3 regions of the Streptomyces huasconensis genome follow, and region 1 is predicted to be linked to each of the others. Evidence: riboswitches for the same ligand, from Rfam matches in the RefSeq annotation. Region 1 holds a riboswitch; each other region holds the start of a gene.

Region 1 (10,232 bases):
GGCAGATAGGTGTCGAGCAGCGTCAGATAGAACTGGACGTGCACGGCCTCCTCGAAGAGCTGGCGGCTCAGGTACAGCCGTGCCTCGGGGGAGTTGATGTGCTTGTAGAGCGTCAGCACCAGGTTGTTGGAGACGATCGAGTCACCGGTCGCGAAGAACGCGACGAGGCGGCCGATCAGGTGCTGCTCCTCGGGCGTCAGCTTCGCCAGGTCGGCGACGTCCGAGTGGAGGTCGACCTCCTCGACGGTCCAGGTGTTCTTGATCGCGTCCCGGTAGCGCTCGTAGAAGTCGGGGTAGCGCATGGGGCGCAGGGTCAGTTCGAAGCCCGGGTCGAGAAGGTTCTTCTCGGAGTTGGCGGTGGAGCTCATTACTGGCAGGCCTCGCAGGACTCGGGGTTTTCCAGGGAGCAGGCGACGGCCTCTTCGGCCGTGACCTGCGCGGGGACGGGAGCGGCGGCGGTGTTCGAGCCGCCGGCCGCGCGGGCGATGCGCGTGGCGGGGCGCGAGCGCAGGTAGTACGTCGTCTTCAGGCCCTGCTGCCAGGCGTACGCGTACATCGAGGAGAGCTTGCCGATGGTCGGCGTCTCCAGGAAGAGGTTCAGCGACTGCGCCTGGTCGAGGAACGGGGTGCGCGCGGCGGCCATGTCGATCAGGCCGCGCTGCGGGATCTCCCAGGCCGTGCGGTAGAGCGCGCGGACGTCCGCGGGAATCCAGCTGAAGCCCTGCACCGAGCCGCTGGCCTCGCGCAGCGCCTCGCGGGTCTGCTCGTCCCAGACGCCGAGCCGCTTCAGCTCCTGGACCAGGTAGGCGTTGACCTGGAGGAACTCGCCGGACAGCGTCTCGCGCTTGAAGAGGTTGGAGACCTGCGGCTCGATGCACTCGTAGACACCCGCGATGGACGCGATGGTGGCGGTCGGCGCGATGGCCAGCAGCAGGGAGTTGCGCATGCCGGTCTCGGCGATGCGGGCCCGCAGCGCGTCCCACCGCTCCGGCCAGGTCAGCTCGACGTCGTAGTGGTCGGGGTGCAGCACGCCGCGCGCGGTGCGGGTCTTCTCCCAGGCGGGCAGCGGGCCCTCCCGCTCGGCGAGGTCGGCCGACGCCTCGTACGCGGCGAGCATGATCCGCTCGGCGATGCGGGTGGACAGGGCGCGGGCCTCGGGGGAGTCGAACGGCAGCCGCAGCTGGAAGAAGACGTCCTGGAGGCCCATCGCGCCGAGGCCCACCGGGCGCCACTTGGCGTTGGAGCGGCCGGCCTGCTCGGTCGGGTAGAAGTTGATGTCGACCACGCGGTCGAGGAACGTCACGGCGGTGCGGACCGTCTCGTCAAGACGCTCCCAGTCGATGTCCCGGATCGCCGTGTCCACGAACGCGCCGAGGTTCACCGAGCCGAGGTTGCACACGGCCGTCTCGCCGTCGTCCGTCACCTCCAGGATCTCGGTGCAGAGGTTGGAGGAGTGCACGGTGTGGCCGGGCTCCGCCGTCTGGTTGGCGGTGCGGTTGGCGGCGTCCTTGAACGTCATCCAGCCGTTTCCGGTCTGCGCGAGGGTGCGCATCATGCGGCCGTACAGGTCCCGGGCCGGGATGGTCTTCTTCGCGAGCCCGGCGGCCTCCGCCTCGCGGTAGGCGGCGTCGAACTCCTCGCCCCACAGGTCGACGAGGTCGGGCACGTCGGCCGGGGAGAACAGTGACCAGTCCTGGTCGGCGGCGACGCGGCGCATGAACTCGTCCGGAATCCAGTGCGCGAGGTTGAGGTTGTGCGTGCGGCGCGCGTCCTCACCGGTGTTGTCGCGCAGCTCCAGGAACTCCTCGATGTCGGAGTGCCACGTCTCCAGGTAGACCGCGGCCGCGCCCTTGCGCCGGCCGCCCTGGTTCACGGCGGCGACCGAGGCGTCCAGGGTCTTCAGGAACGGCACGATGCCGTTGGAGTGCCCGTTCGTGCCGCGGATCAGCGAACCCCGGGACCGGATGCGGGAGTACGAAAGGCCGATGCCGCCCGCGTGCTTGGAGAGCCGCGCGACCTGGTGGTAGCGGTCGTAGATGGAGTCCAGCTCGTCCAGCGGGGAGTCGAGGAGGTAGCAGGAGGACATCTGCGGGTGGCGGGTGCCGGAGTTGAAGAGCGTCGGCGAGGAGGGCAGGTAGTCCAGGCGGCTCATCAGGCCGTACAGCGCGGCGACCTCGTCCACGGCGGCGGCGCCGTCGTCCTTGGCCAGACCGCTCGCGACGCGCAGCATGAAGTGCTGCGGGGTCTCGATGACCTGCCGGGTGATCGGGTGGCGCAGCAGATAGCGGCTGTGCAGGGTGCGCAGGCCGAAGTACTCGAACCGGAAGTCGGCGCCGTCGGCGAGCGCGGCGACCACCAGCGCGTCGAGCCGGGCCGCGTGCGCCGTCACGAAGGACGCCGTGCGGTCGGCGATGAGCCCCTCGCGGTGGCCGACCGCCACGGAGTCGGTGAAGGAGCGCACGCCCTGCGTGGCCGCCTCCTCGCGGATGCCGATCGACAGGAGCCGGGCCGCCAGCTTCGAGTACGCCGGGTCCTCGGCGATGAGCCCCGCGGCCGCCTCGGTCGCCAGTTCCCGCAGCTCCGAGAGGTCCGCCTTGGCCGAGCGGCCGCGCAGGGCGGCGGCGGCGACCCGGCCGGGGTCGGCGTCGGGGAGGTCGGCGGTGAGATCGGTCAGGGTGCGCAGCAGCGCGGCCCCTGGCCCGTCGGTTCCCTCGGCACCCTGGGCGGTGGGCGTCGACGGCGCTGACGCGGGTTCGGCAGGCGCGATGGTCACGTGGGGGGCACTCCCTCGCTCGGCTCTGGGCCAGGGGGAGGCGGACGGCACACACGGGCGCACCCGGGCAGGGCGGCGTACCGCGTCCACCGGCCCACTCCACGAGGCCCGGACGGTCGGCACCCGGGCCGGACGGCACGGGTGCACTGTCGGCAGGTCATCGGACTCCGCGTACGCCGAATGCGTACACATGCACCGTTGCGGGACAGTTCCGGACTTGCACCGGATTTCCCTGCGGCGACAGCGAGCACGAGCATACATCTTGTGCCGGGCCTGAGAAGCGGGCCCACATCTTGTGTCGGCTCGCGGAGTGGTGGCTAGAGCTTCAGCGCGTACGCCAGCAGCGGCACCGTCTCGATCGGCCGCCAGTCACGCTCGGGCGTCCGTACGAACCCGAGGCGCTCGTACAGCCGGTGGGCGGCGTGCATGGACCTCTGCGTGGACAGCACGAGCGAGGTGCGGCCCGCTTCCTTGGCGCGTCGCACGCACTCCCGTACGAGCGCTTCGCCGGCGCCCCGGCCGCGCGCCTCGGCAGAGACGGCGAGCATCCGTATCTCCGCGTCGTTCGCGCCCGCGATGTCGGCCATCGGCCCGCCGGAGGGGACGTAGGTGACGCCGCCGAGCACCTTGCCCGCCACCTCGGCGACGAGGATCTCGGCGTGCGCCGCGCGTCCCGGCACGTCCCGCAGCACGGCGAGGTAGGGGTCGTCCTCCCCGAAGTCCAGGTGGCCGCCGTCGAGATAGGCCTGCGCGGTGAGGGCGCCCAGCGCCTCGTACTCCTCGGGGAGGGCCCGCCTGATCGTGAGGGTCGTCGTGTCCATGGGCCGCAGTGTGCAACACGGGTACGACAGAGGGCCGCCGGTTTTTCCGGCGGCCCTCCGTCGCGGCGGGGCGGGGCTCAGTGCCCGGCGCCCGCGGTCGCCTTGGGCAGTTCCTCCATGACGCCCGGGTCGCCCGCGTCGGCGGTGTAGTCCCCGGGGGAGGTCTCGTCGACGCCGTCCGGGGCCTTCAGCGCCTTCAGGACGAAGGTGAGGACCACGGTCACGATGACGTTCAGGACGAACGCGGTGAGGCCGATGTAGCCGATCTCGCCGATGCCCGGGATCGTGTCCGAGGAGCCGCCGAAGTGCTTCTGCGTCGGCGACGCGACGCCGTACGCGGCCAGTGTGCCGTAGACCATGCCGACCGCCCAGCCGCCCAGCAGCGCCCAGCGGTGGAACCAGCGCGTGAAGAGGCCGCCGACCAGCGCGGGCATCGTCTGGAGAATCCAGATGCCGCCGAGCAGCTGGAAGTTGATCGCGACCGTCTTGTCCATGGTGAGGACGAAGACGAGCGCGCCGACCTTCACCAGGAGCGAGACCAGCTTGGAGACCTTGGTCTCCTGCGCGGGCGTCGCGTCGGGCCTGATGAAGTCCTTGTAGATGTTGCGGGTGAAGAGGTTCGCGGCCGCGATCGACATGATGGCCGCCGGGACCAGCGCGCCGATGCCGATGGCCGCGAACGCCACGCCCGTGAACCAGTCGGGGAACATGTCCTCGAACAGCTGCGGGATCGCCAACTGGCCGTTCTCCACCTTGACCCCGGCCGCGATCGCCATGAAGCCGAGCAGCGCCAGCAGGCCGAGCATCAGCGAGTACAGCGGCAGGATCGTGGTGTTGCGGCGGATCACGTCACGGCTCCTGGACGAGAGCGTCGCGGTGATCGAGTGCGGATACATGAACAGCGCCAGCGCCGAACCGAGCGCGAGCGTCGCGTACGTCCACTGCCCGGCCTCGGCGGGCGCGAGCGCGCCGCGCGGTTTGTCGGTCGCCGGGTTGGTCTGCGCGAAGGCGTCGCCGGCCTTGGCGAAGATGTCGTCGAAGCCGCCCAGCTTGATCGGGATGTAGATGATCGCGACGACGATGACGAGGTAGATCAGGCCGTCCTTCACGAACGCGATCAGCGCGGGCGCGCGCAGCCCCGACGAGTAGGTGTACGCGGCGAGCACCGCGAAGGCGATCAGCAGCGGCAGGTCCTTGATGAACCAGTTGGTGTCCGGGCCCCCGCCGACGCCCATGACGTCCAGGACGGCCTGGATGCCGACGAGTTGGAGCGCGATGTAGGGCATCGTGGCGAGCAGGCCGGTGACCGCGACGGCCAGCGAGAGCCCCTTCGAGCCGAAGCGTCCGCGCACGAAGTCCGAGGTGGTGACATAGCCGTGCTTGTGCGAGACCGACCACAGGCGCGGCAGGAAGGTGAAGATCAGCGGATAGACGAGGATGGTGTACGGCACCGCGAAGAACCCGGCCGCGCCCGCCGCGTAGATCGCCGCCGGGACGGCCACGAAGGTGTACGCGGTGTAGAGGTCGCCGCCGAGCAGGAACCACGTGACCCAGGTGCCGAACGACCGGCCGCCGAGGCCCCATTCGTCCAGGCTCTGGTCGTTCTCGGCCTTGCGCCAGCGGGCGGCCAGGAAGCCCATGACCGTGACCGCGACGAAGAAGAAGACGAAGACGGCGAGGGCGACGCCGTTGACACCGCCGGTGCCTGCTGCGAGCACGTTCACCGGGCCACGCCTTCCTCGGCGCGCACGGACTCGCGGGCGCGCTGGTCACGCTGCCACAGCTTGTACGCGATCATCGTGAGCAGCGTGGAGATGACCACCCACAGCATCTGGTACCAGTAGAAGAACGGGATGCCTATGAAGGTCGGTTCGATCCTCGCGTACGAACTCACCCAGAGCATTGCCACGAACGGTGCGACAAGGCAGACCGCGATGACCACGCGGACCGGCGTCACCACCGGTCTGTTCACTTCCGGCGCATCTGACATGTCGCGGCTCCGTTCCCTCACTTGTCCCATGTTTAACGTGCGGGAAATCTAAGCCACGGTCTCGCGGTATGGAACCCCTGTCCGTATAACGGACGCGTGCCGGAGGTGCCGTACCGCCTGTTCAGCCGCCCCCTCAGCAGCAGCGGAACCCCTGCCGCGGGTCCGACTCCTGGCGGTCCGTCCGCATCCGCTCGAAGTCACGGCGGCTGGGCACCGCCGCGGCCGGATGGTCCTTGCGTACGTGCGCCACGTACCGCTCGTACGCCGACTCGCCGGTCAACTCGCGGACGTACCACCGCATCCAGCGCACCCCGCGCAGCAGCCAGGTCAACGCGTAGGCTCCCGCGTCCCGTCGCGCCGCGCTTCCCGCTTCTCCTCGGCGGTCGGGAAGAGCCCGGCGGGGGCCGTCACCTTCGACTCCACGTACGGCGCTTCGCTCAGCCGGGAGGCCTCGGGGTCGCGGATGTGCTTGAGGCAGACCCGTGCCGCGTCGGCGATCACGATGACGATGAGCAGAGCGAGCGCCGCCGAAAGCACGCCGTCCACCGTCGAGTTGGTGACGACGGTGTGCATGTCGTCCATGGTCTTGGCGGGCGGCAGGACCTTGCCGTCGTCGATGGCGTCCTGGTAGATCGAGCGCTGCTTGAAGAAGCCGACCCGCGGGTCGTCGGAGAACACCTTCTGCCAGCTCGCCGTCAGGGTCACCGTGGCGTCCCAGGCGAGCGGAACGCCGGTGATCCAGGCCCACTTGAGGCGTCCTGACTTCACGAGCAGCGTCGTGCAGACGGTGAGGGCGACGGCGGCGAGAAGCTGGTTGGCGATGCCGAAGACCGGGAAGAGCTGGTTGATCCCGCCGAGCGGCTCGTGGACGCCGACCCACAGGAAGTACCCCCACAGCCCGGTGACGGCGGCGCTGGTCAGCACCAGGCCGGGCTTCCAGCTCACCCGCTTGAACGGCTTGTAGACGTTCCCGAGCATGTCCTGGAGCATGAAGCGGCCCACGCGCGTGCCCGCGTCGAGCGCGGTCAGGATGAACAGCGCCTCGAACATGATCGCGAAGTGGTACCAGAAGGCCCGCATCGAGCCGCCCGTGACCTGCGAGAAGATCTCCGAGACGCCGACCGCGAGCGTCGGCGCGCCGCCCGTGCGCGAGAGCAGCGAGGACTCCTCCACGTTCTTGGCGGCCTGCGCCAGGTCGGCGGGGGAGATGCTGTAGCCGAAGTTCGCGACCGCCTTCGAGGCCTCCTGCACGGTGTCGCCGACGACACCCGCCGGCGCGTTCATCGCGAAGTACAGGCCGGGGTCGATGATCGAGGCCGCGACGAGCGCCATGATCGCGACGGACGACTCCATCAGCATGGAGCCGTACCCGATCATCCGGACCTGCGTCTCCTTCTGGATCATCTTCGGTGTGGTGCCCGAGGAGATCAGCGCGTGGAAGCCGGACAGCGCCCCGCACGCGATGGTGATGAAGACGAAGGGGAAGAGTGAACCGGCGAAGACGGGCCCGTCGCCGCGTGAGGCGAAGTCGGTCACCGGGTCCATCCGCATCGTCGGCAGGGTGACGACGACGCCGAGCGCGAGCAGCAGGATGGTGCCGATCTTCATGAAGGTGGAGAGGTAGTCGCGCGGCGCGAGCAGCATCCACACCGGCAGGATCGAGGCGACGAAGCCGTACGCGACCAGCCAGACGACCAGCGTCGAGGGCGCGAGCGTGAAGGTGTCCGCGAGCGAGGACTCGGCGACCCAGCGCCCGGCGACCAGCGCGATCAGCAGCAGCGCGATGCCGATGAGCGAGACCTCGCTGACCCGGCCCGGGCGCAGGACCCGCAGGTAGAAGCCCATGAGCAGGGCGATCGGGATGGTCATCGCGATGGAGAAGGTGCCCCACGGCGACTCGGCGAGCGCGTTGACGATGACGAGCGCGAGCACCCCGAGCAGGATGATCATGATGGCGAACGCGGCGAGCAGGGCCGCGGCCCCGCCGAACGGCCCGATCTCGTCCCGCGCCATCTGCCCGAGCGACCTGCCGTCCCGCCGGGTGGAGAAGAACAGCACGACCATGTCCTGCACGGCACCCGCGAAGATCACGCCGACGACGATCCAGATGGTGCCCGGCAGATACCCCATCTGGGCGGCGAGCACCGGCCCCACCAGCGGTCCCGCGCCCGCGATCGCCGCGAAGTGGTGGCCGAGCAGCACGCGCCGGTCGGTCGGATGGAAGTCGATGCCGTTGTCGAGCCGCTCGGCGGGCGTGGCCCGGCGCGCGTCGACCTTCAGGACCTTGTACGCGATGAACTTGGAGTAGAAGCGGTACGCGATGGCGTACGAGCCGAGGGCCGCCGCCACCATCCAGGCGGCCGACACCTCCTCGTCGCGCGCGAGCGCCAGGACGGTCCAGCCCGCGGCGCCGACCAGCGCGACGAGGGTCCAGACGGCGATGGATCGGGGTTCTGCTCTGCGCACCGGGTCGTCCTCCCGTTCACCATGCGATGACGGGAGGAACGTAGAGCAGGGAGGTGATCCGCGCCAGACCCCCGGTGCGCGGGTCAGTCCGTGGGGCGCTTGAGGCGGGCCACGAACTTGTAGCGGTCGCCGCGGTAGACCGAGCGCACCCACTCCACCGGCCGGCCCGCGGCGTCCAGCGAGTGCCGGGACAGCAGCAGCATCGGCAGGCCGACGTCGGTGCCGAGCAGGCCCGCCTCGCGCGGGGTGGCCAGCGAGGTCTCGATGGTCTCCTCGGCCTCGGCCAGGCGTACGTCGTACACCTCGGCGAGGGCGGTGTAGAGCGAGGTGTACTTGACCAGCGAACGGCGCAGGGCGGGGAAGCGCTTGGCCGACAGGTGCGTGGTCTCGATGGCCATCGCCTCGCCGTTGGCCAGGCGCAGCCGCTCGACGCGCAGGACGCGGCTGCCCGCGCCGATGTCGAGCAGGCCGGCGAGGGTGTCGTCGGCGGTGATGTAGCCGACGTCCAGGAGCTGCGAGGTGGGCTCGAGGCCCTGGGCCCGCATGTCCTCGGTGTACGAGGTGAGTTGCAGGGCCTGCGACACCTTCGGCTTGGCGACGAAGGTGCCCTTGCCCTGGATGCGCTCCAGGCGGCCCTCGACGACCAGTTCCTGCAGGGCTTGGCGGACCGTCGTGCGCGAGGTGTCGAACTCGGCGGCGAGCGTGCGCTCCGGGGGGACGGGGGTGCCGGGCGGCAGCGTCTCCGTCATGTCCAGCAAGTGCCGCTTCAGGCGGTAGTACTTGGGCACGCGCGCGGTGCGGCCGACGCCGGGTGCCTCCGGCGGCGTGCCCGCTTCGGTCCCCGTGCTGCCCGCTTCGGTGCCCATGGTCAGCCTTCCCGGCTCCTGTGCTGCTGCCGTCACCGGCTCCTCCGTCTGTCGCGGCTCACATCGTGGCACGGTACGGGCCATGGGGGTGCCCCCTGGTCGAGCGAAGTCGAGAGCTCGGGGGAGAGCCTGCCCGCTCAGGTGTCGGTCCGATAACGGACGTGACAGCCCTTCTTATACACCCTTGACACCCCTAAAGGTCTAGGCCAAGCTCCCCGTACTGGTCTACACCATTAAAGACCAGGTTCCAGTCCCACGGGCAGATCTCGGTCCATTCGGTCGCTGCGGGTGGGGGGTTGACTGGCATCCCTTGAGGAGGGTGACGTGAAGCGCAAGCTCATAGCGGCCATCGGTGTCGCGGGCATGTTGGTCTCGGTCGCGGCCTGCGGCGGTGACGACGGGGACAAGAAGTCCGGCGGTGCCGACGGCTTCAAGGGCGAGACGCTGACGCTCTGGGCGATGGACGGGTCGACGCCGGACAAGTGGCAGAAGGATGTCACGGCGGCCTTCGAGAAGAAGACCGGCGCGAAGCTGAAGTTCGAGGTCCAGCAGTGGAACGGCATCCAGCAGAAGCTGACCACGGCCCTCTCCGAGGAGAACCCGCCGGACGTCTTCGAGATCGGCAACACCCAGACCGCCGCGTACGCCAAGACCGGCGGCCTCGCCGAGCTGGGTGACCTCAAGGAGTCGATCGGCGCCGACTGGACCGAGTCGATGAACAAGGCCTCGGTCATCGACGGCAAGCAGTACGCCGCTCCGTGGTTCGTCCTCAACCGCGTCGTGATCTACAACAAGAAGATCTGGGCCGAGGCGGGCATCAAGGACACCCCCAAGACCCGCGAGCAGTTCCTGAAGGACCTCAAGCAGATCGGTGCGAAGACCGACGCCGAGCCGATCTACATGCCGGGCCAGTTCTGGTACCACTTCGTCGGCCTGACCATCGGTGAGGGCGCCGAGCTGGTCAAGAAGGACGGCGACAAGTACGTCTCCAACCTGGCCGACCCCAAGGTCGCCAAGGCCATGATGACGTACCAGGAGTTCCAGAAGCTCTCCAAGGCCCCCAAGAACAAGGACGAGGCCACCCCGCAGCAGGGCGAGGTCTTCGGCAAGGGCAAGACCGCCACGTTCATCGGCATGCCGTGGGAGGCGGACCTCGCGATCAAGACGGACAAGAAGATCGCGAAGGACATCGGCTACTTCACGATCCCCGGTGCCACGGCCGACAAGCCCGAGGGCGTCTTCCTCGGCGGCTCCAACCTCGCCGTCGCCGCGACCAGCAAGAAGCAGGAGCTGGCCAAGGAGTTCCTGAAGATCGC
Region 2 (10,232 bases), 900 kb from region 1:
GTCTCCTCGACCAGGGTGCGGGTGCGGACCGTCTCGGGCCGCGTCGAGTCGCCGATGTAGGCCTCCGGCGCCGTGCCGCGCAGGGCGCGGACCGTCGCGACCATGCCGCCGTGGTACTGGAAGTAGTCGTCGGAGTCCGCGATGTCGTGCTCGCGGGTGTCGGTGTTCTTGGCCGCCACCGCGATGCGCTTGTACGCGGTCTCCATCTCGGCACGGGCCGGGCGGCCTTCGAGGCCGCGGCCGTAGGCGTAGCCGCCCCAGACCGTGTAGACCTCGGCGAGGTCCGCGTCGGTGCGCCAGTCGCGGGAGTCGATGAGCTGGAGCAGCCCGGCGCCGTACGTGCCCGGGCGGGAGCCGAAGATGCGGGTGGTGGCCCGGCGCTCGTCGCCGTGCTCGGCCAGGTCGGCCTGGGCATGGGCGCGTACGTAGTTGTGCTCGGCGGGCTCGTCGAGCGAGGCGGCCAGCCGCACCGCGTCGTCGAGCAGGCCGATCGTGTGCGGGAACGCGTCGCGGAAGAAACCCGAGATGCGCAGCGTCACGTCGATGCGCGGGCGGCCCAGCTCCTCGTACGGGATGGCCTCCAGGCCCGTGACACGGCGCGAGGCGTCGTCCCAGACGGGGCGGACGCCGAGCAGCGCCATGGCCTCGGCGACGTCGTCGCCCGCCGTGCGCATCGCGCTGGTGCCCCACAGGGACAGGCCGACGGAGGTGGGGTAGTCGCCGTTGTCGGTGCGGTACCGCTCGATGAGCGAGTCGGCGAGGGCCTCGCCGGTCTCCCACGCGAGGCGGGACGGGACGGCCTTGGGGTCGACGGAGTAGAAGTTGCGGCCGGTGGGCAGGACGTTGACCAGGCCGCGCAGCGGGGAGCCGCTGGGCCCGGCGGGGACGAAGCGGCCCTCCAACGCCCGTACGGCGTGGTCGAGTTCGGCCGTGGTGCCCTCCAGGCGGGGAACCACCTCGCGGGCGGCGAACTCCAGGATGGCGGCGACCTGCTCGCCCTGGTCGCGGGGGACGGCCGCGAGGTCCCAGTCGGCGTCGTCCATCGCCTGGACCAGCGCGCGGGCCTTCTCCTCGGCCTCGTCGGCGCTCACGCGCGTCGCCGCGGACTCGTCCAGGCCGAGCGCCTCGCGCAGGCCGGGCAGGGCGGAGGTGCCGCCCCAGATCTGGCGGGCGCGCAGGATCGCGAGGACGAGGTTGACGCGGTCGGCCCCGGCCGGGGCGGTGCCCAGCACGTGGAGGCCGTCGCGGATCTGCATGTCCTTGATCTCGCAGAGCCAGCCGTCGACGTGGAGGAGGAAGTCGTCGAAGCCGTCGTCGTCCGGGCGGTCCTCCAGGCCCAGGTCGTGGTCGAGCTTCGCGGCCTGGATGAGCGTCCAGATCTGCGCGCGGATCGCGGGCAGCTTCGCCGGGTCCATGGAGCTGATCTGCGCGTACTCGTCGAGGAGCTGCTCCAGGCGCGCGATGTCGCCGTAGGAGTCGGCGCGGGCCATCGGCGGCACGAGGTGGTCGATGAGGGTGGCATGGACGCGGCGCTTGGCCTGCGTGCCCTCGCCCGGGTCGTTGACGAGGAACGGGTAGATCAGCGGCAGGTCGCCGAGGGCGGCGTCCGGCCCGCAGGCCGCCGAGAGGCCCGCGTTCTTGCCGGGCAGCCACTCCAGGTTGCCGTGCTTGCCCAGGTGGACCATGGCGTCGGCGCCGAAACCGCCGTCGGCGGCCGGGGCGGCGATCCAGCGGTAGGCCGCCAAGTAGTGGTGCGAGGGCGGCAGATCCGGGTCGTGGTAGATCGCGATGGGGTTCTCGCCGAAGCCGCGCGGCGGCTGGATGAGGATGAGGAGGTTGCCGCGCCGCAGGGCGGCGAGGACGATGTCGCCCTCCGGGTCGCCGCCGTCGCCGACGCGCGAGCGGTCCAGGAACATCTCGCCGGGCGGCGGCCCCCAGTGCTGCTCGACGGAGTCCCGCAGCTCCTGCGGCAGCGTGGCGTACCACCGCTTGTAGTCGGCGGCCGGGATGCGGACCGGGTTGGCGGCCAGCTGCTCCTCGGTGAGCCACTCCTGGTCGTGGCCGCCCGCGTCGATCAGCGCGCGGATCAGCTCGTCGCCGTCACCGGAGACGAGGCCCGGGATGTCGGCCTCGGGGCCGAAGTCGTAGCCCTCGGCGCGCAGCCTGCGCAGCAGCGCGACGGCGGAGGCGGGGGTGTCCAGGCCGACCGCGTTGCCGATCCGGGAGTGCTTGGTCGGGTACGCGGACAGGACGAGCGCCAGGCGCTTGTCGGCGGCCGGGATGTGCTTCAGACGCGCGTGCCGTACGGCGATACCGGCGACCCGGGCCGCGCGCTCGGCGTCGGCGACGTACGCCGGAAGGCCGTCCTCGTCGATCTCCTTGAACGAGAACGGGACCGTGATGAGCCGCCCGTCGAACTCCGGCACCGCGATCTGGCTCGCGGCGTCCAGCGGCGAGACGCCCTCGTCGTTCTCCTCCCAGGCCGAACGCGACCCGGTCAGGCAGAGCGCCTGGAGGATCGGCACGTCGAGGCCGGTCAGCGCGCCCGCGTCCCACGACTCGTCGTCGCCGCCCGCGGAGGCCTCGGCGGGCTTGGTGCCGCCGGCCGCGAGGACCGTCGTCACGATGGCGTCGGCGGGGCGCAGCGCGTCGATCAGTTCCGGCTCGGGGGCGCGCAGCGAGGCCACGTACAGCGGCATCGGGCGGCCGCCCGCGTCCTCGATCGCGCCGCACAGGTCGTCGATGAAGGCGGTGTTGCCGCTCATGTGGTGGGCGCGGTAGTAGAGCACCGCCACCGTCGGGCCCTCGACGTCGCGGGCGGCGCGCTCCAGCGGGCCCCAGGACGGGGCGGGCGCCGGCGGGTCGAAGCCGTGGCCGGTGAGGAGCACGGTGTCGGAGAGGAAGCGGGCGAGCTGCTCCAGGTTGGCGGGGCCGCCGTGCGCGAGGTAGGCGTGCGCCTCGGCGGCGATGCCGACCGGCACGGTCGAGGAGGCCATGAGCTGGGCGTCGGGCGCCTGTTCACCGGTGAGCACGACCACCGGCAGACCGCTGGCGATGAGCTGGTCCAGGCCGTCCTGCCAGGCGCGGACGCCACCGAGGAGGCGTACGACGACGAGGTCGGCGCCCTCCAGGAGCGCGGGCAGCTCGGCGAGGTCCAGGCGGGACGGGTTGGCGAACCGGTAGTCGACCGGACCCCCCGCCGCGCGGGCGCTGAGCAGGTCGGTGTCGGAGGTCGACAGCAGCAGAAGCATGCGTGCGCAGGCCTTCCTCGGGGTGTCCGCGCCCCGGGTGGTCGTATGGACGGCGGGAGTTCCTGACTCGCCCCACCTCGGTGGGGCTCACAGTGGCGGGACCGCGCCGGATTCGCACCGGGCTTCCTCCCTCGGGCCCTGGTGGGCCCACGCCGTCGCTGGCGTCGGCGGACCTGGCGGTCCGCCGCCTGCATAGTAAGTCCTGGCCGCCGCCGGTGGGGCGGCCGCCTGCCGGGACGGCCCGTCTCGGCAGGCGACCGGCCGGATCGGCGTGGGTATGCTCGCCGCCATGCCGCCCACCCGAGCAACCTCCACGAACCAGGGCGAATCCCTCATACGCAACCCGGTGCGCGACCGGGGTGACGCCTGCCCCGGAGCGCTTCGACTGCACCGCGCCGACGATGGCGCGCTGGCCCGACTCCGCCTCCCCGCAGGGCTTCTGACGTCCCGTCAGGCGGAGGTTCTCGGGGAGGTGGCGGAGCGCCTGGCGGACGGCCACCTCAGCATCACCTCGCGCGGCAACATCGAGCTGCGCGGCCTCGGCGAGAGCTGCGGCGGACGGCTCTCCGCACTCCTCGCGGACGCGGGCCTGCTGCCCTCCGAACGCCACGAACGCGTCCGCAACATCGTGGCCTCCCCGCTCGCCACCCTCGACCGACTCGGCCACGCGGACGTGCAGTTGTGGGCCCGTGAGCTGGACCGGCTGCTGTGCGGGCAGGAGTGGACGACGGCGCTCTCCGGCCGTTTCCTGTTCGTCCTGGACGACGGGCGCGGGGATGTGGCTCCGCTCGGCGGCGATGTGACCTTGATCGCAGAATCGGGTGGCTCGGGTGGCTCGGGTGGCTCGGGTGGCTCGGGTGGCTCGGGTGGCTCGGGCGGTTCGGACGGCTCGGGTGGCTTGGGCGGAGAGGGTGGCTCTGACGGCTCTGGCGGCACGGCGGTCGTCCGCATCGGGGGCCACGCTCTGCGCGTCCCCGGTATCGACGCCCCGCGCGCCGCCCTCGCCGCCGCCGAAGCCTTCCTCGCCGCCGCGCGTGACGCGGGCAACGGAGCCTGGCGGGTCCGGGAGCTGCCCGCGGGGCACCCCGTCGACCTCGCCGGGGCGCTGGCGCGGCAGGGCATCGACGCCGTACCGGCCGCCGTCCCCTCCGACCCGCCCCGCGCCACCCCCCACCCGCCCGGCGTCATCGGCCGCGCGGTGGCCGTCGGCGCCCCCCTCGGCCGGGTGAGCGCCGCCCAGTGGCGGGCCCTGCTGCCCGCCCCCGCCGACGAACTGCGCGTCACCCCGTGGCGCGGCTTCGTGCTCCCCGGCTTCGCGGACGCCGCGACCGCCCACGCACGCCTCGGCGCGCTCGCCGACGCCGGCTACCTCACCGACCCCGGCTCGCCCTGGCTCGGCGTCTCCGCCTGCACCGGCCGCCCCGGCTGCGCCAAGTCCCTCGCCGACGTCCGCGCCGACGCCGTCCCCGGCGCCGGCGGCCTGCCCGTCCACTGGTCCGGCTGCGAGCGGCGGTGCGGACACCCGCACGGCGACTGGGTGGACGTCCTCGCCACCGGGGACGGGCCGTACGAGGTAACGGTGCGCGGCGGCGGCACGGCGACGCCCGTGAGCGGCGGCGCCACGTTGACCGAGACGGTCACCACAGCACGTATGACAACGGCAACCACCACAACGGCCACGAGATGAGCGAGAGCACAGTGTTCGACTACGAGAAGGACGGCGCGGCGATCTACCGCGAGTCCTTTGCCACCATCCGCGCGGAGGCGGACCTCGCCGGTCTGCCCGCCGACGTCAGCCAGGTCGCGGTGCGGATGATCCACGCCTGCGGGATGGTCGACCTCGTCCGCGACCTCGCCTTCAGCCCCCGCGTGGTGGCCGACGCCCGCAAGGCGCTGCGCGACGGCGCGCCGATCCTGTGCGACGCGAACATGGTCGCGAGCGGCGTCACGCGCAAGCGGCTGCCCGCCGACAACGACGTGATCTGCACCCTCACCGATCCGTCGGTCCCCGGCCTCGCGGAGCGGCTCGGCACCACCCGCAGCGCCGCCGCCATGGAGCTGTGGCGCGACCGCCTCGAAGGCTCCGTCGTCGCCATCGGCAACGCCCCCACCGCGCTCTTCCGCCTCCTGGAGATGATCGAGGAGGGCGCCCCGCGTCCGGCCGCCGTCCTCGGCATCCCGGTCGGCTTCGTCGGCGCCGCCGAGTCCAAGGACGCGCTCGCCGAGCACCGCTCGGGCCTGGAGTACCTGGTCGTACGGGGCCGTCGCGGCGGCAGCGCGATGGCCGCGGCGGCGATCAACGCGATTGCGAGCGAGGCGGAGTGAACACCGAGAACGCCCAGCCCATCGAGAACACTGAGAACACCCAGAACGTCCAGGACACCCAGAACGTCACGAACACCCCGGGGAAGCTGTACGGCGTCGGGCTCGGCCCCGGCGACCCCTCCCTGATGACCGTGCGCGCCGTCGAGGTCATCGCCGCCGCCGACGTCGTCGCGTACCACTCGGCGCGGCACGGCCGCTCCATCGCGCGCTCGATCGCCGCGCGGCACCTGCGCCCCGACCACATCGAGGAACCGCTGGTCTACCCCGTCACCACGGAGACCACCGACCACCCCGGCGGCTACCGCGGCGCCCTCGACGACTTCTACGAGGAGGCCGCCGCCCGCCTCGCCGCGCACCTGGACGCCGGACGCACCGTCGCCGTCCTCGCCGAGGGCGACCCGCTCTTCTACGGCTCCTACCAGCACATGCACAAGCGGCTCGCGCACCGCTACGACACCGAGGTCATCCCCGGCGTGACCTCGGTCAGCGCCGCCGCCGCCCGTCTCGGCGAGCCCCTGGTCGAGGCGGAGGAGGTCCTCACGATCCTCCCCGGCACCCTCCCCGAGGAGGAGCTGACCGCGCGCCTCGCGTCGACGGACTCGGCGGTCGTCATGAAGCTCGGCCGTACGTTCGGCAAGGTGCGCGGCGCCCTGGAGCGCTCGGGCCGCCTGGACGAGGCGCGTTACGTCGAGCGCGCCACGATGGACGGTGAGCGCACCGGCCGCCTCGCCGACGTGGACCCGGAGTCCGTGCCGTACTTCTCCGTGGCGGTGCTGCCGAGCCGCGTGGCACCGCTGACGGGCGGCCCCGCCAAGGAACCCGCCCGGGAGGCTTCGGGCGAGGTCGTGGTCGTCGGCACCGGACCGGCAGGCCCCCTCTGGCTCACCCCCGAGACGCGCGGCGCGCTCGCCGCCGCCGACGACCTCGTCGGCTACACGACCTACGTCGACCGCGTACCGCACCGCCCCGGCCAGCGGCGCCACGGCTCCGACAACCGCGTGGAGTCCGAGCGCGCCGAGTTCGCCCTGGAACTGGCGCGGCGCGGGCGGCGCGTGGCGGTCGTCTCCGGAGGCGACCCCGGCGTCTTCGCGATGGCCACGGCCGTCCTGGAGGCCGCCTCGCAGGACGCGTACGAGGACATCCCGGTCCGGGTGCTGCCGGGGGTGACCGCCGCCAACGCCGCCGCCGCGCGCGCGGGGGCGCCGCTCGGCCACGACTACGCCACGATCTCCCTCTCCGACCGCCTGAAGCCGTGGGAGGTCATCGCTGAGCGCCTGGCCGCGGCGGCCGCGGCGGATCTCGTCCTCGCGCTCTACAACCCCGGCTCGCGCAGCCGCACCTGGCAGGTGGGCAAGGCCCGGGAACTGCTGCTCGAACACCGGGCGCCGGACACGCCGGTCGTCCTCGGGCGGGACGTCGGGGGACCCGAGGAGTCCGTGCGGGTGGTGCGGCTCGGGGACCTCGATCCCGCGGAGGTCGACATGCGGACGCTGCTGATCGTCGGGTCCTCGCAGACCCGGGTCGTGCGGCGGCGCGGGGGCGCGGAGCAGGTGGTGTGGACGCCGCGGAGGTACCCCGAAGGGGGGTGAGCGGGTTCGGGCGTCAGCCGCTGAGCCCGCGCAGCCAGGCGGCCGCCTCCTCCGGAGTGGCCGCCACCGGCACGGCTTCCGGCACCGGAGGCCGCTGCACGACCACCACCGGAATCCCTGCCTCCCGCGCGGCGAGGAGCTTCGGTGCCGTCGCCGCGCCCCCGCTGTCCTTCGTCACCACGACGTCGATCCGATGCGTGCGCAGCAGCTCACGCTCCCCGTCCGGTGTGAACGGGCCCCGCTCCAGGAGGACCTCCATGCGGGCGGGGAACGGCGGCTCGGGCGCGTCGACGGAGCGTACGAGGAACCACAGCGCCGACAGGTCCGGTTCCGGCCCGGCGAAGGCCGCGAGCCCCATCCGCCCGGTCGTGAGGAAGACCCGCTCGCCCAGCGCGGGCAGCACCCGTGCCGCCTGCTCCAGGGAACCCACCGGATGCCAGTCGTCGCCCTCACCCGCGACCCAGCCGGGGCGGCGCAGGGCGAGCAGGGGAACATGGGCGGTGGCGGCGGCCGACGCCGCGTTGAAAGAGATGGTCCGGGCGAAGGGATGGGTGGCGTCGATGAGCGCGTCCACGCGGTGCTCCCGCAGCCACGCCGCCATGCCCTCGGCCCCGCCGAACCCGCCGACGCGGACCTCGCCGGGCGGCAGCCGGGGTGCGGCGACCCGCCCCGCCAGGGAACTGGTCACCCGCCGCCCGGCCTCGCCCGCCAGCAGCTCCGCCAGGCGGCGGCCCTCGGTCGTACCCCCCAGAATCAGTACGTGCACGGAGTTCGGTTCCCCTCATGAGTAAGGCAAGCGGCCCGCACGAGGCGCAGGGCGGACGCGGCGCCCAACTCAAGCACACCGGTCTGCGGCCCGGCTGGACGACCGGCGCCTGCGCGACCGCCGCCACCACGGCCGCGTACACCGCGCTGCTGACCGGCGACTTCCCCGACCCGGTGACGATCACACTGCCCAAGGGCCAGACGCCCGCCTTCGCGCTCGCCGCCGAGGAGCGGACGGACACGTACGCCATGGCGGGCATCGTCAAGGACGCGGGCGACGACCCGGACGTCACGCACGGCGCGCTGGTCCGCGCCACGGTGCGGCGGCTGCCGCCCGGCTCCGGCGTCGTCTTCACGGCGGGCCCCGGCGTCGGCACGGTGACCCGCCCCGGCCTGCCCCTCGACGTCGGCGAACCCGCGATCAATCCGGTGCCGCGCCAGCTGATGCGGGACCACGTGGCGCGGGTGGCGGCGGAGCACGGCGGCAGCGGGGACGTGGAGATCACGGTCTCCGTCGACCACGGCGAGGAGATCGCCCGCTCCACCTGGAACCCCCGCCTCGGCATCCTCGGCGGCCTCTCCATCCTCGGCACCACCGGCATCGTCGTGCCCTACTCCTGCTCGGCGTGGATCGACTCGATCCGGCGCGGCGTGGACGTGGCGCGGGCGGCCGGGCGTACGCATGTCGCCGGGTGCACGGGCTCGACCTCGGAGAAGACCGTCGTCGCCGAGCACGGCCTCCCCGAGGACGCGCTCCTCGACATGGGCGACTTCGCGGGCGCGGTCCTGAAGTACGTACGCCGCCACCCCGTCGACCGCCTCACCATCTGCGGCGGCTTCGCCAAGCTGTCCAAGCTGGCGGCGGGCCACCTCGACCTCCACTCGGCCCGCTCGCAGGTCGACAAGGGCTTCCTCGCGGAGCTGGCGCGGCGCGGCGGCGCGAGCGACTCCCTGGCCGCACGTGTCGCCGCCGCCAACACGGGCCTGGAGGCGCTGCGGCTGTGCGAGGCGGCGGCGGTACCGCTGGGCGACCTGGTGGCGCGGGCGGCCAGGGACGAGGCCCTGGCGGTGCTGCGGGGCGCGCCCGTCGCGGTGGACGTCATCTGCATCGACCGGGCGGGCGCGGTGGTGGGGCGAAGCGAGGCGGCCTGAGCCGCTCAGGCACTCAGCACACGTGCCGGTCCCGTTCCGCCGAGTACAGATGGCTGTCCCGGAACTGCGAGGCCCCCAGCGTGCGCCCCACCATGATCACGGCGGTCCGCACGATCCCCGCCTCCTTCACCTGTCCGGCGATGTCCGCCAGCGTGCCCCGCAGGATCACCTCGTCGGGCCGGCTGGCGAGAGCCACCACGGCGGTCGGGCAGTCCGCCCCGTAATGCGGAAGCAGCTCCTCGACCACCCGGTCGACATACCCGGCGGCCAGGTGCAGCACGAGCAGCGCCCCGCTGCGGCCGAGCGTGGCCAGATCCTCGCCGGGCGGCATCGCCGTGGCACGCTGCGCGATCCGCGTGAGGATGACCGTCTGGCCGACCGTCGGCACCGTCAGCTCCCGCTTCAGCGCGGCGGCGGCGGCCGCGAACGCCGGGACGCCCGGGACGACTTCGTACGGGATGCCCGCCGCGTCGAGCCGCCGCATCTGCTCGGCGACCGCGCTGAACACGGACGGGTCGCCCGAGTGCAGCCGCGCCACGTCGAGCCCCGCCTCGTGCGCGCGCACCAACTCGGCGGTGATCTCGTCCAGGTTGAGCCGCGCGGTGTCCACGAGCCGCGCCCCGTCCGGGCATTCGGCGAGCAGTTCGCGCGGGACGAGGCTGCCCGCGTACAGGCAGACCTGGCAGGCGGCGAGCGTCCGGGCGCCGCGCACCGTGATCAGGTCGGCGGCGCCGGGCCCGGCGCCGATGAAGTACACGGTCATCGTTCTTGATCTCCTCGATCGCCTTGTTCCGCGGCCTTGGTGACGGACCATTGGGTGACCGGCATGGCCTGCCGCCACCCGGTGAAGCCGCCGACGGGGACGGCCTGCGCGACCGCCAGCCGCACCAGCTCGCCGCCGTGCCGCCGGTACCACTCGGTGAGCAGCGCCTCCGACTCCAGCGTGACGGTGTTGGCGACGAGCCGCCCGCCGCCGGGCAGCGCCGCCCAGCAGGCGTCGAGCAGGCCGGGCGCGGTGAGGCCGCCGCCGATGAACACGGCGTCCGGCGTGGGCAGTCCGGCCAGCGCGGCGGGCGCGGAGCCGGTGACGACGCGCAGCCCGGGAACGCCGAGGCGGTCCGCGTTGCGGGCGATCCGCTCGGCCCGCACG
Region 3 (10,232 bases), 4.7 Mb from region 1:
CTCCTCGCTGAAGGCGGGTTCACCGCTGTGACGCAGCAGGACCAGCGCCCCCGCGGGCACGCCGTGTCCCGGCAAAGGGGTGACCACGATCGAGCCGACCTCGCCGAAGCCCTCGGGGATCAGCCACTCGGGGGCGGTCACCGGATCGATCCAGCGGGAGGGCACCGGCGGGAAACCCTGCAACGCCTCGGCCAGGCCGGGGACTTCTTGCGGGTCGATCTCCCACTGGTCGCGCACCGGCTTCTGCCCGCGTACGCAGGTGACCACCGGCAGTCGGCAACCGCTGCCGGGCGCGATCACGAGGGCGGCGGCCGAGAGGTGCTCGGCCGCGAGCTGCGCGGTGACGTCCATGCACCGCTCCAGATGAAGAGAGGACAGAAGAGCGTTGGACGCCTCCGCCAGGAAGGCCGTCCGCTCCTGCTCGATGTGCAGGGCCTCGCGGGCGAGCCGGTTGTCGGTGTCGTCCACCAGCCACCACACCACGTCCCCGTCGTCCTGCGCCGTGGGATGTGCCTCGTACGATCTGCCCGCGACGTATCCCGACACGACCGTGTTCGCGCCCCGTGCGTCCGCTGCCGCTCTCTGCTCGTGGGCGTCCGCCAGCCATGCAGCCGCACAGTCCGCCAGGGAAAGCCCCGGGGCCGCGGCGGGGAAGAGAGCGAGGGCGTGATCGTTGGCGTGCCGCACCGTGCCCGAGCGGTCTACGATCAGGACGGGGCAGGGCACGGACGTCCACGCCAAAGACGCCGGAGCGGTGGTGCTCGCAGCGTGTTCTTCTCGTGTGGAAGTCACAAGCAGCAGGGCCCGCGAAGCGAACCCCTCACCTCAATCAGTCGGAAACCGTTGTCGTACGACAACAGTCCACCACCGCCTCCGACTGTGGCAAGCCGCCCCCTGGCCGCATGCCCCCACAGGTGCGGAAAACGCCCTCCCATGCGCCGAAGCACACCGGAACATCACATCGAGCCGCCCGTCACCGGGCAGCCGCGTGGAAAACGCCCAGGTCAAGCCCTGGCATATTCCAACCGGCCCGACAAGCGGGGCCCGAGGCTCCGCACGGTCGCCCATTCGTGAAGATGCTGCGAAGAGGCCGCCACGCACGGCTGGGACGCCATCTGGTGCGCCCGCGAACGCCTCAGGGCGCGATACGCGCTGCCGCGTCCGTAGCGGGCCATCGGGCAGCTGACCCGAATACACGCACGGACCAGTCGGCATGCACTGCGCGACAACAGCCCACCACAAAACACGTGCATGGTGAAACCACATGCGAGGGGGACCTGCGGAGCCTCGGTGTCGTCGCGCCGCACCCGCCCCCGCGCGACCCGAACGGACTGAAGAGGAAACGCCGTGCTCAAAAGGACTGGTTTCGCACTGGTTTCGATCACCGCCGCGACCGCACTGCTGGCCCCGTCGGCCGCCACCGCCTCGGCGACGACCGGCCCGGACGGAAGGGCCACGGCGGTCGCCCGAGGGGTCCAGCCCGCGGCCAAGAGCAGCATGGCGGCCCAGCAGAGCTGGCCCGTCATCGACTGGGACATCACGAACATCACCGCGGGCCGGGGCGAGCACGCGACGCGCTACTGGAACCTGATCGACGCACTGCACCAGAACAGCTACGGCGACGCGACCAACACCGGCAGCGGGCTGGTCCAGCAGACCACTCGCAACACCAATCGGCTGATCGAGGTGCGGGTACGGAACGAAGGACGTGACCTCGTCTCCGTCTACCTGTGGGCCGACAACCTCTATGTCGCGGGTTTCTACTCGCCCGGCGCGGGCATCCACTGGGCCTTCCAGGACGGCCGCCAGCAGCAGTTCCAGCAGGACCTGGGCGTGCCGGTGCGGTTCATGCCCCGCAACGGCAGCTATCTCAGTCTCAACGGCGGTACCTCGCGCGAGAACCTCTACCTCGGGTCCACCAACATCTTCAACGCGCTCTACGACCTGCACAACGTCCGCGAGTGGAACGAGACGCGCGTGGACCGGGGCATGCTCATGGCCATCACCATCTTCTCGGAAGCCGCCCGCTTCGGCCCGATCTTCAACCGCGTCTACGGCAACATCAACGGCTTCACCAACTACCAACTGAGCCGTGACTACGCCGACATGGAGAACCAGTGGGGCGCCCTGTCCCGAGCCGCCCACAGCTGGCGCCAGGGCCGCCCGGCGACGGTCCGCCTGATCGGCAACAACGTCACGAGCTTCGACAGGCTGCGCCAGGTGGTCGGCTTCGTGGAACTGCACGGCTCGGAAGCGCTGCTCTAGGGCGTGGTCCGCGTGCTCGATGGCCACCGGCAGATCCGCGACGTGCGGTGCCAGGCGCTGTCGCAGATCCTCGAACCGCTCGGGCCATCGGGGATCGTGGTCACCGATCAGGATCACGTGACTCGGCGGGCAGGAAGGTCACCTGCGGCGCGCCTGTGCGGGGGTGGACGGTGACCTCGCTCGCGACCCCGTACACCTCCTCCAACAGCCGCGGGGTGAGGACCTCCGCGGGCGCCCCCGAGGCGGTGACCCTGCCGTCGCGCAGGACGTAGAGGCGGTCGCAGTAGTACGCGGCCAGGTTGAGGTCGTGCAGGGCGACCAGGACCGTGGTCGGCAGTTTTCGCAGGGTGCCGAGGACCTGCAGCTGGTGTCGGACGTCGAGGTGGTTGGTGGGCTCGTCCAGGACGAGGAGGGACGGCTGTTGGGCGAGGGCGCGGGCGATGAGCACCCGCTGGCGTTCGCCGCCGGAGAGCCGGTCGAAGGGGCGGTCGGCCAGGCCGGTGGCGTCCACGGAGGCGAGCGCCGTTTGGATCAGGGCCGCGTCCTCGGCGGTGTCCCCGTCGAGCAGTCGTTTGTGCGGGGTGCGGCCCATCGCGACGACCTCCCGCACCGAGAGGTCGAAGCCGGCGCCCGACTCCTGCACGACGGCCGCCACCGTACGGGCGAGCTGTCGCACCGGCAGGGACCAGGCGTCGGTGCCGTCGACGCTGACCCGGCCGGTTTCGGGGCGCAGGACGCGGTAGACGGCGCGCAGCAGGCTGGACTTGCCGCTGCCGTTGGGGCCGACGAGGCCGATGACCTCGCCCGGACGGGCGGTCAGGGAGACGTCCTCGACCAGCCGATGGGCGCCGGCGGTGAGTGTGATGCCGGTGATGACGAGTTCGGTGGCGGTCATGCTGTGCCTCGCTCGTCGGTCCGGCGGGCGCTTCGGCGCATGAGCCACAGGAAGAACGGGCCGCCGCACAGGGCCGTGAGCACGCCGACGGGTATCTCCAGGGGTGCGGCGACGATGCGGGCGGCGATGTCCGCCCAGATGAGGAAGACCGCGCCGCCGAGCGCGGCCGTCGGCAGGACGCGGCGGTGGTCGCCGCCGACGAGGAGCCGGACGGTGTGCGGCAGCATCAGGCCGACGAATCCGATGGGACCGGCCGCGGCGACCAGGACGCCGGTCACCAAGGACAGCAGGACGAACATCCGCGCGCGGAACCGGGCCACGTCCAGGCCCATCGTCGTCGCGGCCTCCTCGCCGGCCAGCAGCAGGTTCAGGTTGCGGGCCTGCGCCATGAGGACCCCGGTGCCGAGGAGCAGGGCGGCGCTGGGGAGCCAGAGGGTGTCCCAGCTGACCCCGCCGAGGCCGCCGAGGGTCCAGGCGAGGACGGCGCGGGCTTCGTTGCCCCGGTCGGTGGTGAGGAGCAGCAGGTCGAGTACGGCGGTGAGGACGGCGGCGATGGCGACACCGGCGAGGACCAGCCGCGTGGAGGTGATCCGGCCGCCGGTGCGGGCGGTGGCGTAGACGAGGAGAAGGGCACCCAGCGCGCCGGCGAACGCGGCGACCGACAGGGACACGGGGCCGAAGAGGGTCACCCCGAACACGATCACCGTCACGGCGCCGAGCGAGGCGCCGGAGGAGACGCCGAGCAGGTAGGGCTCGGCGAGCGGGTTGCGGATCAGGGCCTGCAGTGCGGTGCCGACCACGGCGAGGCCCGCGCCGGCCACCGCGCCGAGGAGCACCCGAGGCGCGCGGACGTCCAGCACGATGGTCTCGCGCGCGCGGGACCAGCCCGGCTCCGCCCCGTCGGCGCCCAGCGCCTGCGTGACGATGCCCCACACCTGGCCGGGCGGCACCTGGACGGAGCCGATGGCAAGGCCCGCCATGACGGAGAGCACGAGGAGGACGGTCAGGGCGGTGAGGGTGACGACGAGGCCCGGGCCTGTTCTGCGAACGTCCCTTTGGCCTCCTCTTACGGTCCGCTCGGCGCCGGTTCCCGTGTCGGTGGCGGAGGCCGTCACCCGAAGCTCTTGGGGTGGATGCCGCGGGCCAGGTCCTCCACCGCGTACGCGGAGCGCACGCCGACCAGGGTGGCGGTCAGGGGCAGCACGACGAACCGCTTGTTCCTGATGGCGGGCACGTCCTTGAGAGCGGGCTGCGCGAGCAGGAATTCCTTCTTCTGCTCGATGCTGCCGGCGCCGGCGTAGTCGTAGATCGCGATGACCTCAGGCTTGCGCTCGACGACTTGTTCCCAGGAGACGTCACCGAAGACGTCGTCGAGGTCGGCGAAGACGTTCTTGCCCCCGGCAAGCCGGATCAGTTCGGTGCCGAGGCTCTTGCCACCGGCGGTGAAGGCGGTCTTGTCGCCGCTGTCGTAAACGAAGACGGGCACGTCGGGCTCGTCCGCGACGGTCTTCGCGGCCTTGTCGACCCGGGCCTTCAGGTCGGACACCAGCTGGTCCGCCCGGTCGGACACGCCGAAGATCTTTCCGACGGTGCGGATCTCCTCATACGTGTCGTCCATCGTCACCCGCTTCTTTCCGCAGTACTCGCGGTTGAGGTGGGTGTCGATGCCCGCGTCCCGGAACGCCTTGCGGGAGCGGCCCTCCTTCTCGTCGAAGGCGCTGCCGTAGCCGCCGTAGACGAGGTCGGGTTCCTTGTCCAGGACGGTTTCGAACGACGGCTCCTTCTTGGCCAGTTCCGGAAGGGACGCGAAGTCCTTCGCCAGTTCGGGCAGGACGGCGGAGTCCGGGAAGGCGGTGCCGGCCATGCGGTCCTTCAGGCCGAGGGAGAGCATCAGCTCGGCCGGGTGCTGGTGGATGGTGACGACGCGGGACGGCGGCTTGTCATACGTCGTCTTCACGCCGCAGTTGTCGATGGTGACGGGAAAGCCCGCCGCCCGGGAAGCCGTTGCCTTCCCGTTCCGGGCGGTGTCCTGCGACGAGCCGCATCCGGCGGCCAGCAAGGCCGCGCACAGGGCGAGGGCCGCGGTGCAGCGGGCCCCGCGCTTGCGGACAGGGGTGAACAACGGGGGACGGGTGTGCACGTGAAGCCTCCTGGGGAGTCCGCGCTCCTCGGATCGGGCCCGCGACAGGCCAGTGTCCTGACTCCCGGATCGACGCTCCCCTTGCCTTCCCGCGTGGCGCGCAGTGGCATGCCGAAGGGTGCACTCCCCGGTCACAGTGGCGGGACCGTGCCGGATTCGCACCGGCTTCCTGTTCCCCGTCGCGGTGATGACCTGGTGATCCTACGATCTGCCGGGCGCCGCTCAAAAGGGCGTGCGGGCCCCTTCGCACGCCCCCCCCCCGGGCCTCGCTCACTCCTCCCGGACCGCCCGCAGCACCAGGCGCTCGGCGTCCTGGTCGTAGGGGCGGGCGTCGAACCCGCCGAACACCTCCACCCGGCCGAACCCCGCCTCCTCCACCATGTGCCGCAACTCCACCGCGCTGTACACGAACCACACCAGGGTGGCCCGCGTCACCCGCTCGCCGCGGACCAGAACCCAGTCGCTGCGCAGCCGCGCCCAGTCGTCCAGCACGGTGTCGGTCTGCACCAGCAGGTCATCGCCTCGCTGGACCACCTTCGGCGGAGTGACCTTGCGGGCCAGCAGCTCCTTTCCGGCGAGGTCCAGGACGAGGGTGCCTCCGGGCGCCAGGGAGGTGTACATGGTGCGCAGCATGCGCGCGTTGTCGGCGGGGTCCTCGAAGTACCCGAAGGAGGTGAACATGTTGAGGACGACATCGAAGGCGCCCGGTGGCTCGTAGTCGCGTGCGTCGGCCCGCACGTATGTGACCCGCACCCCGGAGTCGGCCGTGTGTTTGCGCGCCCGGTCCAGCATGGCCGGGCTCAGGTCCACCCCGGTGACGTCGTGGCCGCAGCGTGCGAGCGGGACCGTGAACACGCCGGTGCCGCAGCACAGGTCCAGCACCCTGGCACCGGTGGGAAAGGAGAGCAGGGGAGAGGTCGCCAGCAGTTCCTCGGCCTGCGCGTGGCGCTGCTCGGAGAAGAGGAAGTCGTGGAACTCGGTCCAGAAGTCATCGTCCTGGAAGCCGCCCGTTCGTGCCATGCGGTCTCAGTGCTCCTTCGTCGTCGTCATCATGCGGGTGGGGTGTCTCGCCGGGCGCTCGCGCAGCGTCAGCAGGAGCAGAAGCAGGGGCAGCAGTACGCACTGTGCGGCGGCCAGGAGCCAGAACCAGCCGGTGTTCCCCGCCTGTTCGGTGAGCCCGTACACCTGTCCGCCGAGCACTCCGCTCGCGCAGGCGCCGAGCCCCGCGGCCAGCCGCTGCTGGCCGAAGACCACGGCGTCCGAGCGTGAGCTGCGGTGCAGCGCCTCCAGGTCGTTCTTGAGGAACAGGACGATGTCGCCCAGGGTGATCAGCGCCCCGCCCGCCAGCAGCGCGGGCCGGGTGCCGATCGCGAGGACGGCCAGCCCGGCGGCCAGACCCGTGAAGCCGACCGCGAGGGCCGTCGCGTAGGGCATGCGCCGGATCAGGCCGGACGCGAGGGGCTGTACGACGATGACCAGCGTGAAGCAGAGCAGCAGGACCAGGCTGTAGAACGTGCTGGTGGCCCGCTCGACGGCGTACACCGCCAGGAAGTGCTGGAAGTGGAAGTAGAGGTAGAAGGCGAGCGCGTTGGCGGCGAACGGCAAGGCCGCCACCCCGGCCAGCAGCCCCTGCCCGGCCGGCTGCCCGCCTGACTCCCCGGCCCCCGCCGCCGGGAGCCGCGCGTGGCCCGCGGCGACCAGGACGAACAGAGCGGTGACGGACACGAACAGCCAGCCGGGCGAGGACAGCACGAACGGCCCGGCGACCAGCGGCCCCACCGCCATGCCCGCGTTGAGGGCGGCATTGCCCGCGGCCAGGAACGCCGGACGGCGCTCGTCGTCCACGCCGTGCACGAGGTACGCCTTGTTGGCGGGCAGATACAGCGCGGCGCCGCAGCACGTCAGCACCAGCGCCCCGACAGCCAACGGCGGCCAGCGCAAGGCCAACAGGAGGCCGACGAATCCGGCGGTGCGGATGATCAGAGCCCACAGCATCGTGCGGCGCAGCCCGATCCGGTCCGCCAGGGCCCCGCCTACGATCCCTCCGGAGAACTGCACGAGGGACGCCGCGGCCAGCACGACACCCACCGCGCCGAGCCCCATCCCGAGCCGCTCGTGCAGGAACACCGACATGAACGGCAGGACCATGAAGCTGCCGAGAGGGATCAGGAACGAGCTGAGCAGCAGGAAACGCAGCGGCCCGTCGAGCGGGAACAGCGTGGCCCGCACGCCTTCCCCGCCTGGTACGCGTTCACCCACCGGACGCCTCGCGGTCGGGGGCCCCGGGCGGCGGAAGCGGCTCGGTGAGCACCCGTACGGCGTTGGCGGCGGCCACCGCGTGGTGCGTGGCCAGTTCGGCGGTCTCGGCCTCCGCGTAGACGATGCCCGCGTAACCGCGGCTGTCGGCCAGGTGCTCGATCGCGTCGCCGACAGACCTGACCGGGTACCAGGCCGGCGACCCCGGCATGTCGGTCAGGCGGTCCAGCCCGGCGACGCCGGTGAACACCCCGGGCGCGGCCGGGTAGCCCAGTACGAAGGCGACGGCCGGGCCCCCGGGCAGTTCCGCGTCCATCAGGCGGGGACGGCGGCCCAGCGCCGTCTCGATCATCGCCTCGTACACGTTGACACCGAGCGCCCGGCACATGCCCTCGCCGACCAGGGCGCCACCGATCCGGGGGTTGATCTCGACGACCTCCGGGCCGCCGGTGGTCAGGACGAACTCCACGTGCGCGAAGCGGTCGGTGTAGCCGATCGCCGCGAGCACCTCACCGAGCCACCGCTCCAGCACGGCCCGCCGCGCCTCCGGGAAAGCCACGGGGAACGCGGTGATCTCCTCCCGGAAGTGCGGCTCCGGTGACATCAGCCGGCTGGAGACGCCCAGCAGCCGGCTCCGGCCCGCCCAGGTGAGGGTCTCGGCGCTGTACACCGGTCCGCTGAAGTACGGCTCCGCGAACAGCCGCCCTTTCAGCTCCCGCCCGGCCGCCTCGTCCAGCGCCGCCGCCAGTTCCGGTTCGTCGCGGACCAGCCAGACGTTCTGGCTCCCGGTGCCCGCCGTGTCCTTCAGGACGGCGGGCAGACCGACCTCCTTGAGCAGCACCTCTTCGGTGCCGCGTCCCGTGACGTCCATGGCGCGTCCGCGCGTCAGCCCGGCGTCGTGCAGCCGGTTGCGTACGGCCGCCTTGTCCCGGGTCAGCCGCAGGACGGCCGGATCAAGGCCGGGCAGGCCGAGACGTTCGGAGAGTCCGGCGCCGATCAGCGTCCAGGTGTCGGTGGAGCTGATCAGCCCGCGCAGCCCGGGAATCCGGTGCAACCGATCCGCCACCAGCTCCACGTCGAAGGTGTCGATCTCCACGACGTCGAGGGCATCCGACGCAAGCCGCTCCAACTCATGGGCGTAGTACACAGGATCGCGGGTGAGCAGTACCAGCCGCTCGCCGAGCGCGTCGGCGGCGCGCACCAGGTGTCCGAGTCCGAAGGTGAGGGACTCCAGGCAGACGACGCTCATGCCGCGCGCTCCTTCCAGTCCGCCGGGCAGGCAGCGCGTCGCCAGGACATCGTGGTCCAGGGCATGGTCATCCCCTCGGGACCGGCTGCTTCGAAGGGTTTCAGGGCGGCGGGGTCCAGGGCCTCCGTGTGCCTGGCGAAGACGCGCTCGACGTAGCGGTGTCCGGTGTCGGCGCCGATCACGAGGTGCAGCCGGTCGGGGTGGCGGCGCGCCTCGTGCGTCGCGGCCAGGTAGGCCGCGCCGGTGGACAGCCCGGCGAAGACGGCGTGCTCGCGCAGCAGCGCGACCGTGCCGGACATGGCGTGGGTGAAGTCCAGCCAGTGGAGGGCGTCGTAGAGGTGGTGGCGGACGTTGTCGAAGACGATCGACGAGCCGATGCCGGCGATGATCGCCTCGGGGTCGTGGTGGTCCTGGCTGCCGAAGGTGACGCTCCCGAAGGGCTGCACGCCGACCAGCCGTACCGACGGATCGGTGGCGCGCAGGCGTTCCACGAGACCGCCCGTCGAGGCCCCGGACCCCACGCCTCCGACGACGGTCAGCGCGGCCTCGGGGAACGTGGTCCTGATGCGGTCGGCGACCTCGTGGTAGCCGAGGTAGTGGACGTCGTCGTGGTATTGCCGCATCCAGTGCCAGCCCGGGTGTTCGGCGAGGATTTCCGTCACGCGCCGCACGCGCAGCTCCTGGTCCAGTTTCAGGTTCTTCGAGGGGCTGACCTGTTCGACCGTGGCGCCGAGAATCTCCAGTTGGGTACGGGTGGTGGTGTCGACGGTGGTGGACGCGACGATGTGGCAGCGCATGCCGTAGCGGTGGCAGGCCAAGGCCAGGGCGTAGGCGTAGATGCCGCTGGAGCTGTCGATCAGGGTCTGTCCCGGGCGGATCGTGCCCCGCTCCAGTAGGTGGCGGACGGCGGCGAGCGCCGAGTAGATCTTCATCGACTCGAACCTGATCAGGACGAGGCCGTCGGTGAGCCGGACGAGATCGGGGACTTTCAGGGCGTCGGCGATGTGGGGGTGGATCACCCGTAACCTCCATGGGTGAAAGAGCACTGGTGGCCGAGCGTGTGGAAGTAGGCGGACAGGTCCGACTTGGTGTCGGCGTCGAGGCGGGTGGGGAAGAGGTAGCCGATCAGGCAGCCCGTGTGGGCGACGAAGACGCCGTCGGCGCCGAACCGCTCGCGGTGCGCGAGCATGCTGTCGAACGCCGCCTTGGGCAGCACGTTCTGGGAGAGGGCGGCGCTGGCGGTGGCCGCGCGTGCGACGGCGGCCGGGTCGCCGGAGGCGAAGCCTTTGAGCAGGTCCGTCAGGCAGTGCTCGTACTCCTCCCCGTGCCGCCGGTAGTGCTCCAGCAGCAGGCCGGTGACGGCGGCGGTGTCCACCGTCCCGGGCTCGGTGATGTAGGCGGTGTGGAAGCCGATGTCCGTGCCCAGC

What was found. A riboswitch is a leader RNA that binds a small molecule or an ion and turns the genes downstream of it on or off. The one in region 1 is predicted to bind cobalamin.
Region 2: linked by a shared signal. The riboswitch ahead of cobN (cobaltochelatase subunit CobN) and the one ahead of J2N69_RS24775 (ribonucleoside-diphosphate reductase subunit alpha) in region 1 are both predicted to bind cobalamin.
Region 3: linked by a shared signal. The riboswitch ahead of J2N69_RS02990 (ABC transporter substrate-binding protein) and the one ahead of J2N69_RS24775 (ribonucleoside-diphosphate reductase subunit alpha) in region 1 are both predicted to bind cobalamin.

What each region holds. Positions count from the first base shown of each region.
Region 1 covers NZ_CP086119.1:5,400,335-5,410,566, forward strand. The annotation lists gene J2N69_RS24770 (ribonucleotide-diphosphate reductase subunit beta) at 1-368, opposite strand, end outside; gene J2N69_RS24775 (ribonucleoside-diphosphate reductase subunit alpha) at 368-2,773, opposite strand; adenosylcobalamin-variant (AdoCbl-variant) riboswitch at 2,920-3,017, opposite strand; gene J2N69_RS24780 (GNAT family N-acetyltransferase) at 3,091-3,594, opposite strand; gene mctP (monocarboxylate uptake permease MctP) at 3,672-5,312, opposite strand; gene J2N69_RS24790 (DUF3311 domain-containing protein) at 5,315-5,584, opposite strand; gene J2N69_RS24795 (YbdD/YjiX family protein) at 5,718-5,915, opposite strand; gene J2N69_RS24800 (carbon starvation CstA family protein) at 5,912-8,050, opposite strand; gene J2N69_RS24805 (GntR family transcriptional regulator) at 8,134-8,916, opposite strand; gene J2N69_RS24810 (extracellular solute-binding protein) at 9,241-10,232, shown strand, end outside.
Region 2 covers NZ_CP086119.1:6,305,286-6,315,517, forward strand. The annotation lists gene cobN (cobaltochelatase subunit CobN) at 1-3,251, opposite strand, end outside; cobalamin riboswitch at 3,288-3,421, opposite strand; gene J2N69_RS28525 (cobalamin biosynthesis protein CobG) at 3,529-4,938, shown strand; gene J2N69_RS28530 (precorrin-8X methylmutase) at 4,950-5,576, shown strand; gene J2N69_RS28535 (precorrin-2 C(20)-methyltransferase) at 5,597-7,165, shown strand; gene J2N69_RS28540 (cobalt-precorrin-6A reductase) at 7,179-7,931, opposite strand; gene J2N69_RS28545 (cobalt-precorrin-5B (C(1))-methyltransferase) at 7,949-9,082, shown strand; gene cobM (precorrin-4 C(11)-methyltransferase) at 9,096-9,845, opposite strand; gene cbiE (precorrin-6y C5,15-methyltransferase (decarboxylating) subunit CbiE) at 9,842-10,232, opposite strand, start outside.
Region 3 covers NZ_CP086119.1:680,601-690,832, reverse strand. The annotation lists gene J2N69_RS03010 (PP2C family protein-serine/threonine phosphatase) at 1-741, opposite strand, end outside; gene J2N69_RS03005 (ribosome-inactivating family protein) at 1,348-2,265, shown strand; gene J2N69_RS03000 (ABC transporter ATP-binding protein) at 2,366-3,160, opposite strand; gene J2N69_RS02995 (FecCD family ABC transporter permease) at 3,157-4,275, opposite strand; gene J2N69_RS02990 (ABC transporter substrate-binding protein) at 4,272-5,300, opposite strand; cobalamin riboswitch at 5,331-5,527, opposite strand; gene J2N69_RS02985 (class I SAM-dependent methyltransferase) at 5,571-6,320, opposite strand; gene J2N69_RS02980 (MFS transporter) at 6,327-7,529, opposite strand; gene J2N69_RS02975 (ATP-grasp domain-containing protein) at 7,552-8,805, opposite strand; gene J2N69_RS02970 (cysteine synthase family protein) at 8,802-9,824, opposite strand; gene J2N69_RS02965 (GHMP family kinase ATP-binding protein) at 9,821-10,232, opposite strand, start outside.